DNA from 2 places in the Synechococcus sp. RC10A2 genome. Region 2 is predicted to be linked to the other one. Evidence: predicted binding sites of a transcription regulator. Region 2 holds the regulator's gene; the other holds the start of a gene.
What was found. The regulator NtcA, encoded in region 2, controls nitrogen genes in cyanobacteria. The targets are predictions, from matches to a motif close to GTANCNNNNGNTAC.
Positions count from the first base shown of each region.

Region 1: the regulator NtcA is predicted to act here: its motif matches at 3,355-3,368, upstream of NW848_RS16195 (DUF4278 domain-containing protein).

Region 1 covers NZ_JANSHP010000119.1:533-7,581, reverse strand. Annotated here, with positions in the region: gene sppA (signal peptide peptidase SppA) at 42-848, shown strand; gene raf1 (RuBisCO accumulation factor 1) at 996-2,093, opposite strand; gene NW848_RS16195 (DUF4278 domain-containing protein) at 2,875-3,315, opposite strand; gene NW848_RS16190 (cation:proton antiporter) at 3,595-5,493, shown strand; gene NW848_RS16185 (CRTAC1 family protein) at 5,521-6,885, opposite strand; gene rpsT (30S ribosomal protein S20) at 6,974-7,049, shown strand, end outside.
Region 2 covers NZ_JANSHP010000029.1:74,237-81,285, forward strand. Annotated here, with positions in the region: gene leuB (3-isopropylmalate dehydrogenase) at 1-738, shown strand, start outside; gene ntcA (global nitrogen regulator NtcA) at 854-1,528, opposite strand; gene NW848_RS03340 (M61 family metallopeptidase) at 1,795-3,645, shown strand; gene NW848_RS03345 (hypothetical protein) at 3,717-5,024, shown strand; gene NW848_RS03350 (hypothetical protein) at 5,055-5,942, opposite strand; gene upp (uracil phosphoribosyltransferase) at 6,272-6,955, shown strand.

The DNA.
Region 1 (7,049 bases), on a different contig from region 2:
CATGATACGAGGGTAGAGGCTTATTTTCGTGCCGTTTTCCTATGCTGAAGCGATGGTTCTTGGGGGGCTGGCGTCAGCAAATTGGCCGCATTGAGGTAACAGGGGTGATCGATGGCAGAACCCGAGAGCGGGTTCTCAAAGCCTTGCAAGAGGTGGAAGAAAGACAGATCCCTGCCGTGGTGTTGCGCATCGACAGCCCCGGTGGGACAGTGGCAGACTCCCAGGAAATCTACAATGCCCTCTCGCGTCTGCGGGAACGCAAGGGCACGCGCATTGTGGCCAGCTTTGGCAACATCGCTGCCTCTGGAGGGGTTTACATTGCCATGGGAGCCGAGAAAATTGTCAGCAACCCCGGCACCATCACCGGCAGCATCGGCGTCATTATCCGCGGCAACAATCTCGAACGGCTGCTGGACAAGATAGGGATTTCCTTTAAGGTCATCAAGTCCGGCCCCTACAAGGATATCCTTTCCTTTGACCGCGAGCTGACCCCAGAAGAGCGCAACATCCTCCAAGAGTTGATCGACATCACCTACGGCCAATTTGTGCAAACCGTTGCTGCCGCTCGCCGGCTAAGCGTGAATGTGGTCAAAACCTTTGCCGATGGCCGCATTTTCAGCGGCGAACAAGCTCTGCACCTGGGCGTGGTGGATCGCCTGGGCACAGAAGAGGATGCCCGCCTCTGGGCCGCGGAGCTGTCAGGGTTGCCGCCCGATGCGAAGTTCTGCGATCTGCTCCCACGGCGCAGGGGTTGGGCCCGCTTGCTACCGGCGGCAGAGGCATTGGCGCGTCTGCAATTTGAGGTAAGCACCTCAGGCCTGCCCCTGTGGCTCTACACCGGTTCTTGAGAGACGGCCTCCACAACTGTGAGGATTGGTTCTCCCGCCCCCAACCCTTATGCCGGCATAAGAGAGCAGTTGGGAAGCAAAGCCAGAAGCCGCTTTGCCACCTGCTCCTGGCCGGGGGCTTGCGGCGGTGCGTCTGGCTGGCCGGAGTTACTCCTCTATTTGCCAGGGATCCTGCGCCAACTCCTCGTCGAAGATGCGGGGGGGACGCACCGCCATCAGCACTTGGCCCAGCAGGGGAGAGGGGGGCGAATCCTCTATCCACTCCACCGCCACAGCTCCCCCTCGATCCACCAGGAAAACCCCTGCCCTCCCTTCCCAGGTGCGAACGGCGCGATCCGCCACCAGCAAAATCGGATCCTGTTCTTCTTCAGGGGCCACCGGCCAGCCCAACAGGGATCCCAGCAAACCATTGTCCACCTGCAGGGCGACTGGGTCGGCGGCCCTTTGAATGGCCGGCCAAGCGGGCAAGGCCATCCACGTCTGCCCAGCCACGCTGGTGACCCAACCAAAAAGGCCTTGAGGCTCAACGGCAGGGATCCGCTCCCAGGTGGCGGTAGAAAGAGGCAGGGATCCGGCCACCGGCAGCAGACGGGGCAGATCCTCTTCCGGGCGAAACACCGAAAGCCTGGGCAACGGCTTGCGCTGGGGTTGGGAGCCGGGAGCCAACGTCGACAAGAGCCGCTCAACCTGTTGGCGGGCTGTTTCGCTGTGGGCATACTGAAAGGCGCGGCCAATGGCCCGGGTTCGCTCCTGGAGATCGCGGGTTTCCTGGGCAGTTTTCCAGGCTTGGTAAGCCACTGCATCGCCGGGGTGATCCGTGAACCCTTCCGGGAGCTGCCGCAGTTGGGCATAGTTTTTCACAGCCCGGGCGATCTCGTGGGCCTCATCGGCACCCAGGTTGCGGCTGACAACCAGCTCCGCCACCCGGACGCGATCCTGAGGCGAGAGGATGCGCAACTCGTAGAGAATATCGCTGCCTTTGTGGGCAAAGTGCTCCAAAACGGCTGAGCTGGCTCCTGCTTTCGCCATTCCTTCGTAAACCTGGGCGGCGACAACGATCTGGTTTTGGTGGGCGGGCTCAAACCCGGTCGCCTCGAAGATGGCCTGGGGAGTCATTTTCTGTCGTTGCAAGCTTTGGCAGGCCTTTGCCCAATCCAGCCACCCCCCCTCTTTGCGCTGCAGCCGGCCCATCAACAGGCTGGGATCCTCCTCCGGGGCAGTGGGTTCCGGCAAATGCTGACTCATGGCCAGGCTTCCTCCGCAACGACAATAGCCCAAAATGAACGCATACAGAACCAACCCATCCAATACAGTAAACTACCCCATGGCTATAGCTTGCTTCCGCGAAGCGGTAGCCGGGGGCTTTGGGAAATCCTGTAGCCGGCAAGCCAGCCGCGGATCCCTGGGCTGGTTGATAAGGGCAGCCTCAAATAACATAGGCCTACGGCCCACTAACGCGGGGGGCAGCGTTGGAGCTCGCATCCCCTTCCCGCCCACGTGCAAGAGTGACCCCGCAACCGCTGGCCAACCTGCAAACACAAAAGGATAGCTCGGTAGCCTCGTACTTTAGGGCGGGGCGGAAAAGCCCGTAGGCAACTTGAGTTGCTCATAATGGTATCGTTGTTACCGAGGCGTGCCGTTCCCAGGCAAGCACCTCATCACGATGAAAAACTCGACCGGTGGCCAGCGTCTGGGAGATGCCAACGTCTCAGCCAACCTGCAAGGACTCTGCCCCCTGACGCGATCAGAAAAGTCAGCAGAACCTTGGGGCCTTGCCTCAAGGAACTGTCTAGCTAGAGGCGCTTTGGCAGCGCCTTTACGAGCCCGTTTGTGAACTACGTTAAGCATCCCCCGCCTTCCGGCGGAGGGAGTGTCAATTGCTCTCGGCGCTCTCTCGGCACTCGCCCTCCGTCACCTGAATTCGATGAAGTAGCCGCGCCTTTTCCCCTCCCCTGACCCCCCATCCAGATCCAAAGGGATCCCTCTCCCGCCATACCAGAAGATGAACTGGGGTGGGCAAAGCAAACTAGCTCATGCTGACCCGGCTGCGGTCATAGGTGAGACGGAAGGTGGGATGCACCTTTCCTTGGATGCGGTTCCAGAAGTTGCGCACATTGGCCTGCAGGCCAACCCGCTCCGTGCCACGCACCAACATGGCTTGCTGACGAACCCGAATCGCCCGTTGGTGGCCCATCATCAGGCGGCGAGCCAGCTCATCCAGAACGTGAGAACGGCCAGGAGCAGGTGCCTCGGCTGTCTGAACGGTTTGAGCCGGCGCTGCAGCAGCTTCGGAACGATAGGCCGCGCCCCGATAGAGCAGGTCAAGCTTGGTGGGCAAAACCACCGGCTTGCTCAGGTGGCGAAATCGCCAGTCCAGCCCCCGATAGCGACCCCCCACTTTGCCCGGAGAAACAGTCACCGTCGCCGGCGAGTGGGTGTAACCAACGCCACGGTAAGAGAGTTCCATGATCTTCGCCTCCAGATGAACGATTTCTTTCTACATTTTGTATTATAAGCTACGGTTTTGAGGTATTGCCACCAACTTTTAACGAAAATTTCCACTGATCCTCCCTTTGGCTGGCCAAGAACCCAGCCTGAATGAGGCGGGATCCCCTGCGGGAGCCGGTTTGCAGCGCTTTGGGTTGGGCCCAGCCTTCCACTCTGTCCGCAGGGCCGAAGAAAGCATTATCGTGGAAGAATCCTCAGGATTGGCTACAAAAGTTCATACTCCTGGTGGGGTGTCTCTGTGCAGGAAGACTTTCGCCTGATTCTGGACATCGTGACAGTGTTGGCGGCAGCGGCGGCGGGTGGTTTTCTGGCAGCGCTGCTGAGGCAGCCGGTGTTGCTTGGGTACCTGCTGGCAGGGATCCTGGTGGGACCAACGGGGCTGGGGTGGATCAAGGAGTTGGTGCAGGTGGAAACCCTGGCCCAGTTTGGGGTGACCTTTTTGCTGTTCAGCCTGGGAGTGGAGTTTTCCCTCAAAGAGTTGCGCCAGGTGCGGGGGATCGCCATTGGCGGCGGCGCTTTGCAGATCGGCCTGACCATCGCGATCACGGCGGCGCTGGCAGTGGCCAGCGGCTGGCTGACGCCGGTGCAGGGGATCTTCCTGGGGGCAGTGCTCTCTTTGTCTTCCACAGCGGTGGTGCTCAAAAGCCTCACCGAGACCAACCAGATGGGCACGCCCCAGGCTCACGCCATGCTGGGGATCTTGATTGTGCAGGATCTGGCGGTGGGGCTGATGCTAGCGGTGTTGCCGGCTTTGGATTGTCCTTTGCCGGAGCTGGCGGGATCCCTGGCCAAGGCGCTGGCGGAGATTGGCCTGGTGGGGCTGGGGGCGGTGGTGGGCGGGATGTGGCTGGTGCCCGCTTTCCTGCGCCTTTTGGCGCAGCAGGAGAGCAAGGAGGTGTTTTTGTTGGGGGTGATCAGCCTCTGCGTGGGGATTGCCCTGTTGACAGAGCGGCTGGGCATTTCCAGCGAGATCGGGGCCTTCCTGGCCGGGCTGATGATCTCAGAAGTGGAATACGCCGACCAGACCCTGGCCTATGTGGAGCCGCTGCGGGATGTGTTTGCCGCCCTCTTTTTTGCCGCCATCGGCATGCTCATCGATCCCAGCTTTATCGCTGCCCACCTGCCCTTAATCTTAGGGTTAGTGGGGCTGGTGATGGTGGGCAAGTTTTGCCTGGTGGCCCCTTTGGCCGGTCTGTTCGGCTACCCGCTCCCCTCAGCGGTGTTGGTGGGGCTGGGCCTCTCGCAGATCGGCGAGTTCTCCTTTGTCCTGGCCAGCGAAGGGCAAGCGCTGGGGCTGGTGTCGCGGCAACTGTATTTGCTCGTCGTCAGCACCACCGCCGTTACCCTGCTGGTCACTCCCCTTCTGCTCAGGGGCGCGCCGCGGCTGCTGGCAAAATTACAAGGGATCCCTTTCTTTGCCCGTTGGCTGGAAGCGAGCGAGCGGCCCCGCGCCCTGTCCCCCGACGCTCCCCAACAGGATCACGTGGTGGTGTGCGGCTATGGACAGGTGGGGCAGGACATCGTGCGCATCCTGGAAGCCCGTCGCCATCCCGTCTTGGTGATCGACCAGTCGGAACGGGTCATCCAACACCTGCGCTCCCGTGGGATCCCCTATCTCTACGGCAATGCCGCCAGCGCCCCGGTGCTGGAGAAAGCTGGCCTGCCCCGCGCCCGCGCCCTGGTGATTGCCCTGCCGGATCGCCTGAGCATGCGCCTTTGCCTGAAACGGGCGCTGGAACTGGCGCCCCACCTGGATGTGGTGGTGCGGGCCACCCATGAAGAGGACATCGAACAGCTCTATCAGTTGGGGGCCAGGGAAGTCGTCCACCCGGAATTTGAGGCCAGCCTGGGCTTGTGCAGCCATGTGCTGCTGAAGCTGGACGAGCCCCTGGAGGTCATCCAGCAGGAGATTCTGGCCATCCGCAGCAGCCACTACCGCGATTTGCGCCCTCCTTACCCCAGTTGTCTGATCCCCACCCCCGTGAGTTGGCCGGCGCAGCCCCCATCCCCGCCGCTCCTCGGCCATGCCAACGGCAGCCGCGACAGCGGCCCACCCGAGCCTGCGACCGCCTGGTGGGAGCACTGGCAGCGCCCTGTACAGCCGGAATGGGCAGGGATCTCGGGCTCGGCTGAGTAGATAGAGACAAAACCCCTCTCAGGGGAGCTAACCAGGATAGGGGATCCGCAGGAGCTGGTTGACCGGTGGGTGAGCCACCTGCACCTGTTTGCCGTCCGGCCACTGGATCTGGATGGCTTCTACTGCCGACTCGGATCCCAGGCCAAAATGGGCCACCGGCTCCATCTGGCAGAGGTAGCCGCTGCCGGCGTCGATGGGTCGGATCTGCGTGCGGGTAGAGGTAACCAGGCGTACCAAGGCGCCGCGGGCTGGGGATCCCTGGCGGGTGAGGGGCAGAACTCTCAGCCAGTTGTTGCCAGGGGCCAGCGGACGGTAGAAGCTCAGGGGCTGGGCGCCCGATTCTCCGTGGGCAACGAGCAGCTCTAGGCAACCGTCCCCATCCACATCCGCCACCGCCGCTCCCGTCCCCAGTCCCTGCGGCTCGACAGCATCTCCCATGTCGATAGCCTGCCAGCAGCCGGAGCGCCAGCCAAACAGCCGGTTGGGCTCGCCGATGTTGTTAAAAAACAGCTCTGGGTAACCGTCGTTGTCGAAGTCGGCAGCGATCACCGTGCGGATGCGGGAGGGCCTGGCCAGCTCGGGAGGGGCCACATTTTTGAAGACGCCGCTGGAAGTTTGGATCCAGAGGCGATGCGGCCCTTCCCAGTTGCCGTACACCAGATCCAACCGCCCGTCCCCATCCAGATCCACCGCTGCCACCCCCCGTCCGTGCTCGCCGGGATCCGCCAACCCCACCTCGGCGGCAATTTCCTCAAAGGTGCCATCCCCGCGGTTGCGAAACAAAAAGTTGGGCCCCTGCTCGTTGACGGCAAAAATGTCCATCCGCTGGGAAACCAGGGGCACGGCCACCAGCCCCCGCCCTCCCGTTACCCGGTTTACCCCCGCCTCTGGCGCCACATCGGCGATCATCTGGCCGGCGGACAGCTCGTAAAGGCGCATGGGGCCGCCATAGTTGGCCACGAAAAACCCGTACCGCCCCTGGCCAAAGCGATCCACGCAGGCCACCGAGCGACCTGCCGTCAAGTTGAGGGCATCTTGGTTGTGGGGCAGAGAGAACAGATCCACCCAACGGGATCCCTGCCAGTCGAAGAGGCGATCCCCAAAGCGCTTGCGCCCGCCGAAGGTATCAGTATTCAAGACGTAGAGTTCTTCTTGCCCGTCGCCGTCGAAGTCGCCGGCAGCCACCCCAATGGCCATCCGCCCTGCATCGGCCAGAGTATCGTCCACCAAATCCACCAGCGCCTGGCCGTTCCACTTCAAAACCCGATTCGGGCCGCGGAAGCCGCACACAAACAGCTCAAAAGCCCCGTCCCGATCCACATCGCAAATGGCAACTCCATAGGAAAAAGCAGGCGGGTTGAACTGGATGAGGGAGCTGCAATCTTGGAACATGGGGATCCCGTCGTAGGAGAGGCAGGAACTGGTGGGGCTCCAGACTCTAATGGTATGCTAGATCCTCGCTGTCGCTTCCCTTTCAACCATGCCACGCATCAAATCTGCCATCAAGCGCGTCAAGATTGCGGAGCGAAATCGCCTGCGCAACAAAGCTACCAAAG
Region 2 (7,049 bases):
GACCTGGTGGTGGTGCGGGAGCTCACCGGCGGCATCTACTTCGGCCAACCCAAAGGGATCTTCACAGATGCCAAGGGATCCCGGCGGGGTGTGAACACCATGGCCTACAGCGAGGCGGAGGTGGATCGCATTGCCCGTGTGGCTTTTGAACTGGCCCGCAAACGCCGGCGCAAGCTCTGCTCGGTGGATAAAGCCAATGTCCTGGAAGTGTCACAACTGTGGCGGGAGCGGGTTACCGCCATTGCGGCTGAGTACCCCGACGTGGAGCTGTCCCACCTGTACGTCGATAATGCTGCCATGCAGTTGGTGCGCTGGCCCAAGCAGTTTGACGTCATTCTCACGGAGAACCTCTTCGGGGATATCCTCTCCGACGAGGCGGCGATGCTGACCGGGTCCATCGGCATGTTGCCCTCTGCCTCTTTGGGATCCTCTGGCCCTGGGGTGTACGAACCCGTACACGGGTCAGCCCCGGATATTGCCGGACAAGACAAGGCCAACCCCATTGCCCAGGTGCTCTCCGGGGCAATGCTGCTGCGCTACTCCTTGGATCAGCCCCAGGCTGCCGACCGCATCGAACAGGCCGTCGAGGCGGTTTTGGCCCAGGGCTACCGCACTGCCGACATCTACTCTGAGGGGATGACCCTCGTCGGCTGTCGGGAAATGGGGGAAAAGATCTTGGCTGCTCTGGCCCAGCAGCAAGCCTCCCCCCAAGGATCGCTCTCAGCCCCTGGTGGTTGAGGGGAGGTTCCCTCGTCGCTGCCCTGCCCTGGTGGCACGGCTACTCCTCTCCCAGAGGGAGGGATTGTCCCGACTGGTAAATTCCTGGAAACGGCCCTAGGGGCAGCTTCTCCCCCTAGGCAAAGCGATGGCCAAGCTGCATTGGGTCGTGGACGGTGATCTTTTTCTTGTGGATGGAAATGTAGTTCTTCTTGCGCAGCTCCCCCAACAGACGAGTGATGGTGACGCGAGTGGAGCCGATCGCTTCCGCAATGGCCTGGTGGGATAGCTTGAGATCGATGGTGACTCCATTGGGGCCGGGCACCCCGAAGTCGCGGCAGAGGATCAGTAGAAAGCTGACCAGACGGGATCCCATGTCGCGGTGGGCCAGCGTCTCGATCATCATCTCCGTCTGCAAGATGCGGGAAGACAGGCTCCTGAGGAGCAACATGGAGAGCTCAGCGTTCTCCCGCAAGGATTTTTCCACCTGTTCGATGGGCAGAGAGAGCAGCTGGACGCGGGTAAAGGCCACCGCGTGATAGAAGCGGTCGGAGCGCTGCCCCGTGATGAAGGAGAGCACCCCAAAGATGCTGTTTTCCCGCAGGAGAGCGACGGTAATTTCTTCCCCCATTTCGTAGACCCGCGAGAGCTTGACAGCTCCTTTCACCAAAAAGTAAACCCGCTCCGCCGGATCCCCAGGAAAGAAGATGGTCTTACCGCGCTCAAACGTTTCGATAACCGGAGGATGGTGAGGCCCTCCCAACTGTTTGAAGGCTGCAACCAGAGATTTTTCTGCAATGGCCACTGCCATATTCTTCAACCTTTTAAGGTCAGTTTATCCCTTAGAATCAACCCAACAAGATCAGCCAGGAGTGCCGGGGTTGAGCTGCCCGCTATTGACCCAAGCCACCCTTGACTCAAAAATGACCTCGGCGGCAAGATTATCCTAAGCTAAAAGACTCTGCTTGGATATCTTTGTAGCAGGAGCTACATCTTTGAAGTCTTGTCTCCTGTCCAAGATATGCCTCTAGCGCACTGTTTTGGGACGGTGCAGGCGGGAGGTGCGAGGAAAGTTATATGGGGATCGCGCAGGGTGGGGTTGCCGCCCCTTCTCAGCTAAGCCGTCAGCATTTCACGGTGCGGATGCCGGAGCCGGCCAATCACCTTTTGGAGGTGGAACTACAGATCCAAGAGGTGGATCCAGAAGTACCTCTGCAACTGCGGCTGCCGGTGTGGACGCCGGGATCCTACCTGGTGCGGGAATATGCCCGCCATGTGCAAGAGTTTCAGGCAGCAACGGAGCAAGGGATCCCTTTGGCCTGGCGGAAGGTAGATAAGCACACTTGGGAGATCGAGCCGCCCCGCTGTTCGGCTGTCGCGATCCGCTATCGGGTCTACGCCTACGAGCTGACGGTGCGCACCAACCATTTGGATCTCACCCACGCCTACTTCAACGGGGCGGCGCTCTTTCTCTACGTGCCCGGTCGCGAGCGGGAGCCCTACACCTTGACGATAATCCCTCCCAAACCCGACTGGCACGTCGCCACCAGTTTGCGACCTTTGAGGTCTTCTTCTGAGGATGCTGCTTCCGGCCAGTCTTTTGTGGCGGCAGACTACGACGAGCTGGTGGATAGCCCGGTGGAGGTGGGCCTGCACCAGTTGCGGTCGTTTGCGGTGGAAGGGATCCCTCACTACTTCGTGGTCTGGGGAGCGGGCACCCTAAATTTGGAGCAAGCGGTGGCCGATGCCGAGAAAATTGTCCGGGCCACGGCGGCGTTTTTTGGCGAGCTGCCCTACGACCGCTACTGGTTTATTGTGCATTTGTCAGCCGGGGGATTTGGCGGCCTGGAGCACAAGTACAGTGCCACCCTCAATTATTCTGGACTGGAGCTGCATCAGCCCCACTCCTACCGCCGCTTTTTGGCGCTGCTGGCCCATGAGCTTTTCCATGCTTGGAACGTCAAGCGGCTGCGCCCTCTGGCTTTGGAGAAAATTAACTACAACCAAGAAAACTACGTGGACTGTCTGTGGTTTTGCGAGGGGGCAACCAGCTACTACGAAAATGTCATCTTGCTGCGGGCAGGGATCCTCAGCGCCGAAGATTTTTTAAAGATCCTGGCCGAGCAAATTGGCCGGCTGCAGCGCACTCCAGGTCGAGCCGTACAATCGCTGCGAGAATCCAGTTTCGACGCCTGGATCAAGCTCTACCGTCCCCACGAAAATAGCCTCAACAGCCAGGTTTCCTATTACCTAAAGGGCGCTTTGGTCTGCTGGCTGCTAGATCTGCACATTCGCCACCTCTCAGGGGGGCAGGGATCCCTGGACACGGCCCTGCGGGATCTGTGGCAGCGCTTTGGTCGGACAGAGAAAGGCTACAGCAACCAAGACTTGCAAGAGGCGTTTGAGCGGGCAGCCGGCGCCGATCTCAGCCCCTTTTTCGCCGCCTATGTGGACGGCACGGAAGAGCTAGACTACAACGCCTACCTCCACCCCTTTGGCCTCACCCTCAAGGTTCACTTCAGCCGACCCAACCCTCCCCCCTACCTGGGCCTCAACTTCAACGGCGAAGGCAATCGCATCAGCGCCGTCGAGATGGGATCCCCCGCTCAAAAAGCCGGCATCTGGGCTGGCGATGAGTTGGTGGCCTTGGATGGCTTCCGGGTAAGCGCTGCCAACTTGCCAGAACGCTTGACGGCCTATCAGCCCCACCAGATCATTTGTTTGAGCGTTTTTCAAGCCGATCAGTTGAAACATTTCTGGATCCCGTTGGATCCCCCTCGGCCCGATGTCTACACGTTGGAGGTGTTGCCTGAACTGACTCCTGCTCAAGAAGCCCTTCAGCAAGGCTGGCTGGGATCCCTTGTCGGCGCCCAGCTTCGGTCAGAGGCAGGTCCCCATCTGCTTGAAAATTCACCTATCTCCTCCTAGAATGTTGAGGCAAGCAGGTAATCCAGTTAACTGGAAAGAAAAGTAACAGCAGCAGAGGACAGGAGTATCTGATGGACTTAGTTTTGGTTTTATTGATTGGGGCAGCTGTTGGTTTCTCGGTAGGCATTTACGTTGCTCGCCAGTATGGGGCCAGTCCTAAACTGGAAATCTGGAAACGAGAGATTATCAGAGATATATCTTCGCAGCTAAGCCAACGCAGCCAAGAACTCAACAACCCGGACAAAGCACTCATCAAGTTGAGCGAAGGATTGGTAGACAAGATTTCTCAAAAGTTACAGGAAAAGTTACAGGCCGTCCAAGCTACCCTTGAAGAGTTTAAATTTCGCCTTGCTGACAGCCAGCAAAGCTTGCTACAGGACTGGGGCAGAGACTTTCTACAAGCTATATCTGTAAAGTTGGCCGAACATGGCCAGCAACTGAACAATCAGCTAGCCATTCTGGAAAATCTAGTGGAAGAGGCCAAAGATATTTATCGGCAACTACGGGTTACTATTCAAAGTTCTCATGGATCCGAGATATGCCCAACTGCAAATCAGGACTCCCAGAATGAGCAGGTTACTCAGGTCATTGGTAAAGCACCAGATCCTGAGACACCAGACGAAGTACTAAGAGACAAGGATGGGACAGCTATCGTTGATATATCAAAGATAGAGTCGTTCTTAAACTCAAAAAACATAAAGATAAAAAGCATAGCTGCGGAAGAAAAAGAGGAAAAGCTAGATCAAATAGCCGCCTTTATGGGCAGCCGATACTCTTTTATCAAGAGATTTTATGGAATGGTTAAATCAAACATGAAGAGCGGCAGTTCTTTCTACCTAAACCTTAGAGACGAACCTCCACAAGTAGTCAGTTCAACTTGCCAAGTTGCTAAGGAGTTACACGACATCGCATTTTTGGAAGAGTACAGATACTCTAAGGCGCCCAGATGCCTTTTGGTAGCGAGACCCAGTAGGTCGCGTCAGGCGCTGAATTTTCTGGCAGGGAACTGGCTGGAAAGATATGTTAGGGGCACGCTGATCCGCCTTGTTGAGGCTCACACCAAAAAGATCAGTTTCTCTTACGTCGCGAATGCCCAAGTTACTTTATCGGATGGAGCCGATTTTGAGATGGATCTTTTCTTCCATATCAATGATAAATTCTACTGGGTGGAATCGAAGACAGGTGGGTACCAAGATAAAATACAAAAATACTCCGGAATCGCTCATGAACTCGGTCTTCAGGGAAGCCAAGCTTTCATAGTTTTAACTGATGTTAGTCAAGATACAAGAAGTAGTCTATCTTCCCTCTATCACCTGTCAGTGATTGGCGTCGATGAGGTTGAGTCTACCTTTGATGGGATCCTGAAAAGCCATCTCTGAAAGTCTGAAAAAGTCCCCAAGAGCATCGGCTCAGGCCACAATCTTGACGGCTTGCTCCATACACCACCAGGGATCCTCGGCAAAAGCCGGCATGGGAGTGCTGCCTGCTTTGCCCAGAATGGCCAGCCTGACTTCTCTATCCAGACGGGATCCGGAGCCATAGGGATCGTCAGAGGGGGGCTCCAGCCTTTGTCCTAGAGGGGGCATTGCCATAATGCCCGGCTGCATGCCGGTACTGGTGACCCAGATTTTGAAGCGATCCACCGCCGTTTCTGTGTCTTCGGGCAGTTGCATCTGGAGCAGATAGCGAGGGCCAGAGCCAACTAATACGCTTTCGCTGGGGCGCAGGCGGGCAGGAGAGTCCGGCTGGTAGGGATAGACTAAACCGACGCTGCACTGCCGTTCGTCAAAGACTGTTACATAGACGTGCACCGGCGTAAGGGCCCTGTTGCGCAGGGCGATGGCGAGGTTGCGGCCTGCTTGAATTTGCACCTGGCCTTGGGGATCCCGCGGCAAAGGGCTAACTTCAGCAGGGCTAGAGCCACTGGCCGGCGTTTCCAGTTGCAGAAACTCTACTTCCAGAACACTGCTCAGAGCATCGCTGGCAGGTTGCAGGTTGAGGAGGTTGTCGAAGGCGGCCACATGTTCCAGCAGCCGCACCAGCTTGCGGGGCAGAGCCTGTGGCTTTTTTACCGGGATCCGAAAGGCTGCCAGCGCCACCTCTTCCTCCCGTCGGTAGAAGTGGTAGATGGCATCTGGCAGCATCTCTACCCGCAAGTCCGCTGCTTCTGGGTCGGTGTAGGCTAGAAGCGGCGAGGCCGGCAGAGCCGCCAGCAACTCGGCAACAGGCATTTGCGCTTGGCTGGGATCCGCACAGGTGAAGGCCACCCGCAACGGCTGAAACCGGACGGCAGACATGGGCGATCCTCAGAAAAAATCTCGTGATCCAGATCTACCGGATCTGCAGACCCAGCTCCAGCTTTGCCCTGTGCTGTAACGGCAAAGCATGGCAACGCATCCTGAACCAATCGGGCGTTCGCTTCAGCAGCGCGGAGCGCCTACGCTTGGGGAGAGATGCCTCACTGCCGGCATGGTGAATTAGGGACTAGCCACTGGCTAGCTAAGTGCGCTCGTAGAACCCAAAACTAGGAATCCCTACCCTTTAAGGCAGGGGGCAGGTCAACCAATTCTGAAGGGGTACCCATTACCTCGAGGGAAGTGCTTGCTTTCTGCCAAAGCAACCCGCTATGCTACCGCCCAGATTGAGGCATCCTTCTGTGGCAAGTCAGCAGCTTCGAGTCTATGTCCCCTCTCACCCGCTCATTAAGCACTGGTTAGCTGTGGCTCGCGACGTGGAAACCCCCACGCCCTTGTTTCGCAGTGCTCTATCGGAGCTGGGCCGCTGGCTGACCTACGAGGCGATGCGGGATTGGATCCCAACTCAGGCGGTGCAGGTGCAAACTCCTCTGGAACCTGCTGCAGCAGAAGTTATCGCCCCCAACACGCCGCTGGCCATCGTGCCTATTTTGCGGGCTGGGCTGGCCCTGCTGGAAGGCTGTCAGTCCCTCTTGCCCCAGGCACGGATTTTTCATGTGGGCCTGGTGCGGGACGAAAAGACGCTGCAGGTGAGTTGTTACCTCAATCGCCTGCCGGAGCGGATCCCGGAGCAGATGCGCATTCTCATCCCTGAGCCGATGTTGGCTACTGGCGGCACCTTGCTCTGGGTCTTGGACGAGCTGAAAAAACGGGGAGCGGATCCCAGCTTAGTGAGAATTGTGAGCGTCTTGGCTGCTCCGCCGGGGCTGCAGCGGCTGGGATCCCATTACCCGATGGTGCAAATTTTCTGCGCCATGATCGACGAGCGGCTAAATGACCGGGGGTTTATCCTGCCCGGGCTGGGGGATGCTGGGGATCGCGCTTTCGGCACCTGATCCCTCAAAGGAATCGCGAGTCAAGAGGCTTGCTCTGCCGCTAGTATCGGCTGGGCACGGCAGCAGAGTGTAACATTTGGCATCAATTGCCCCA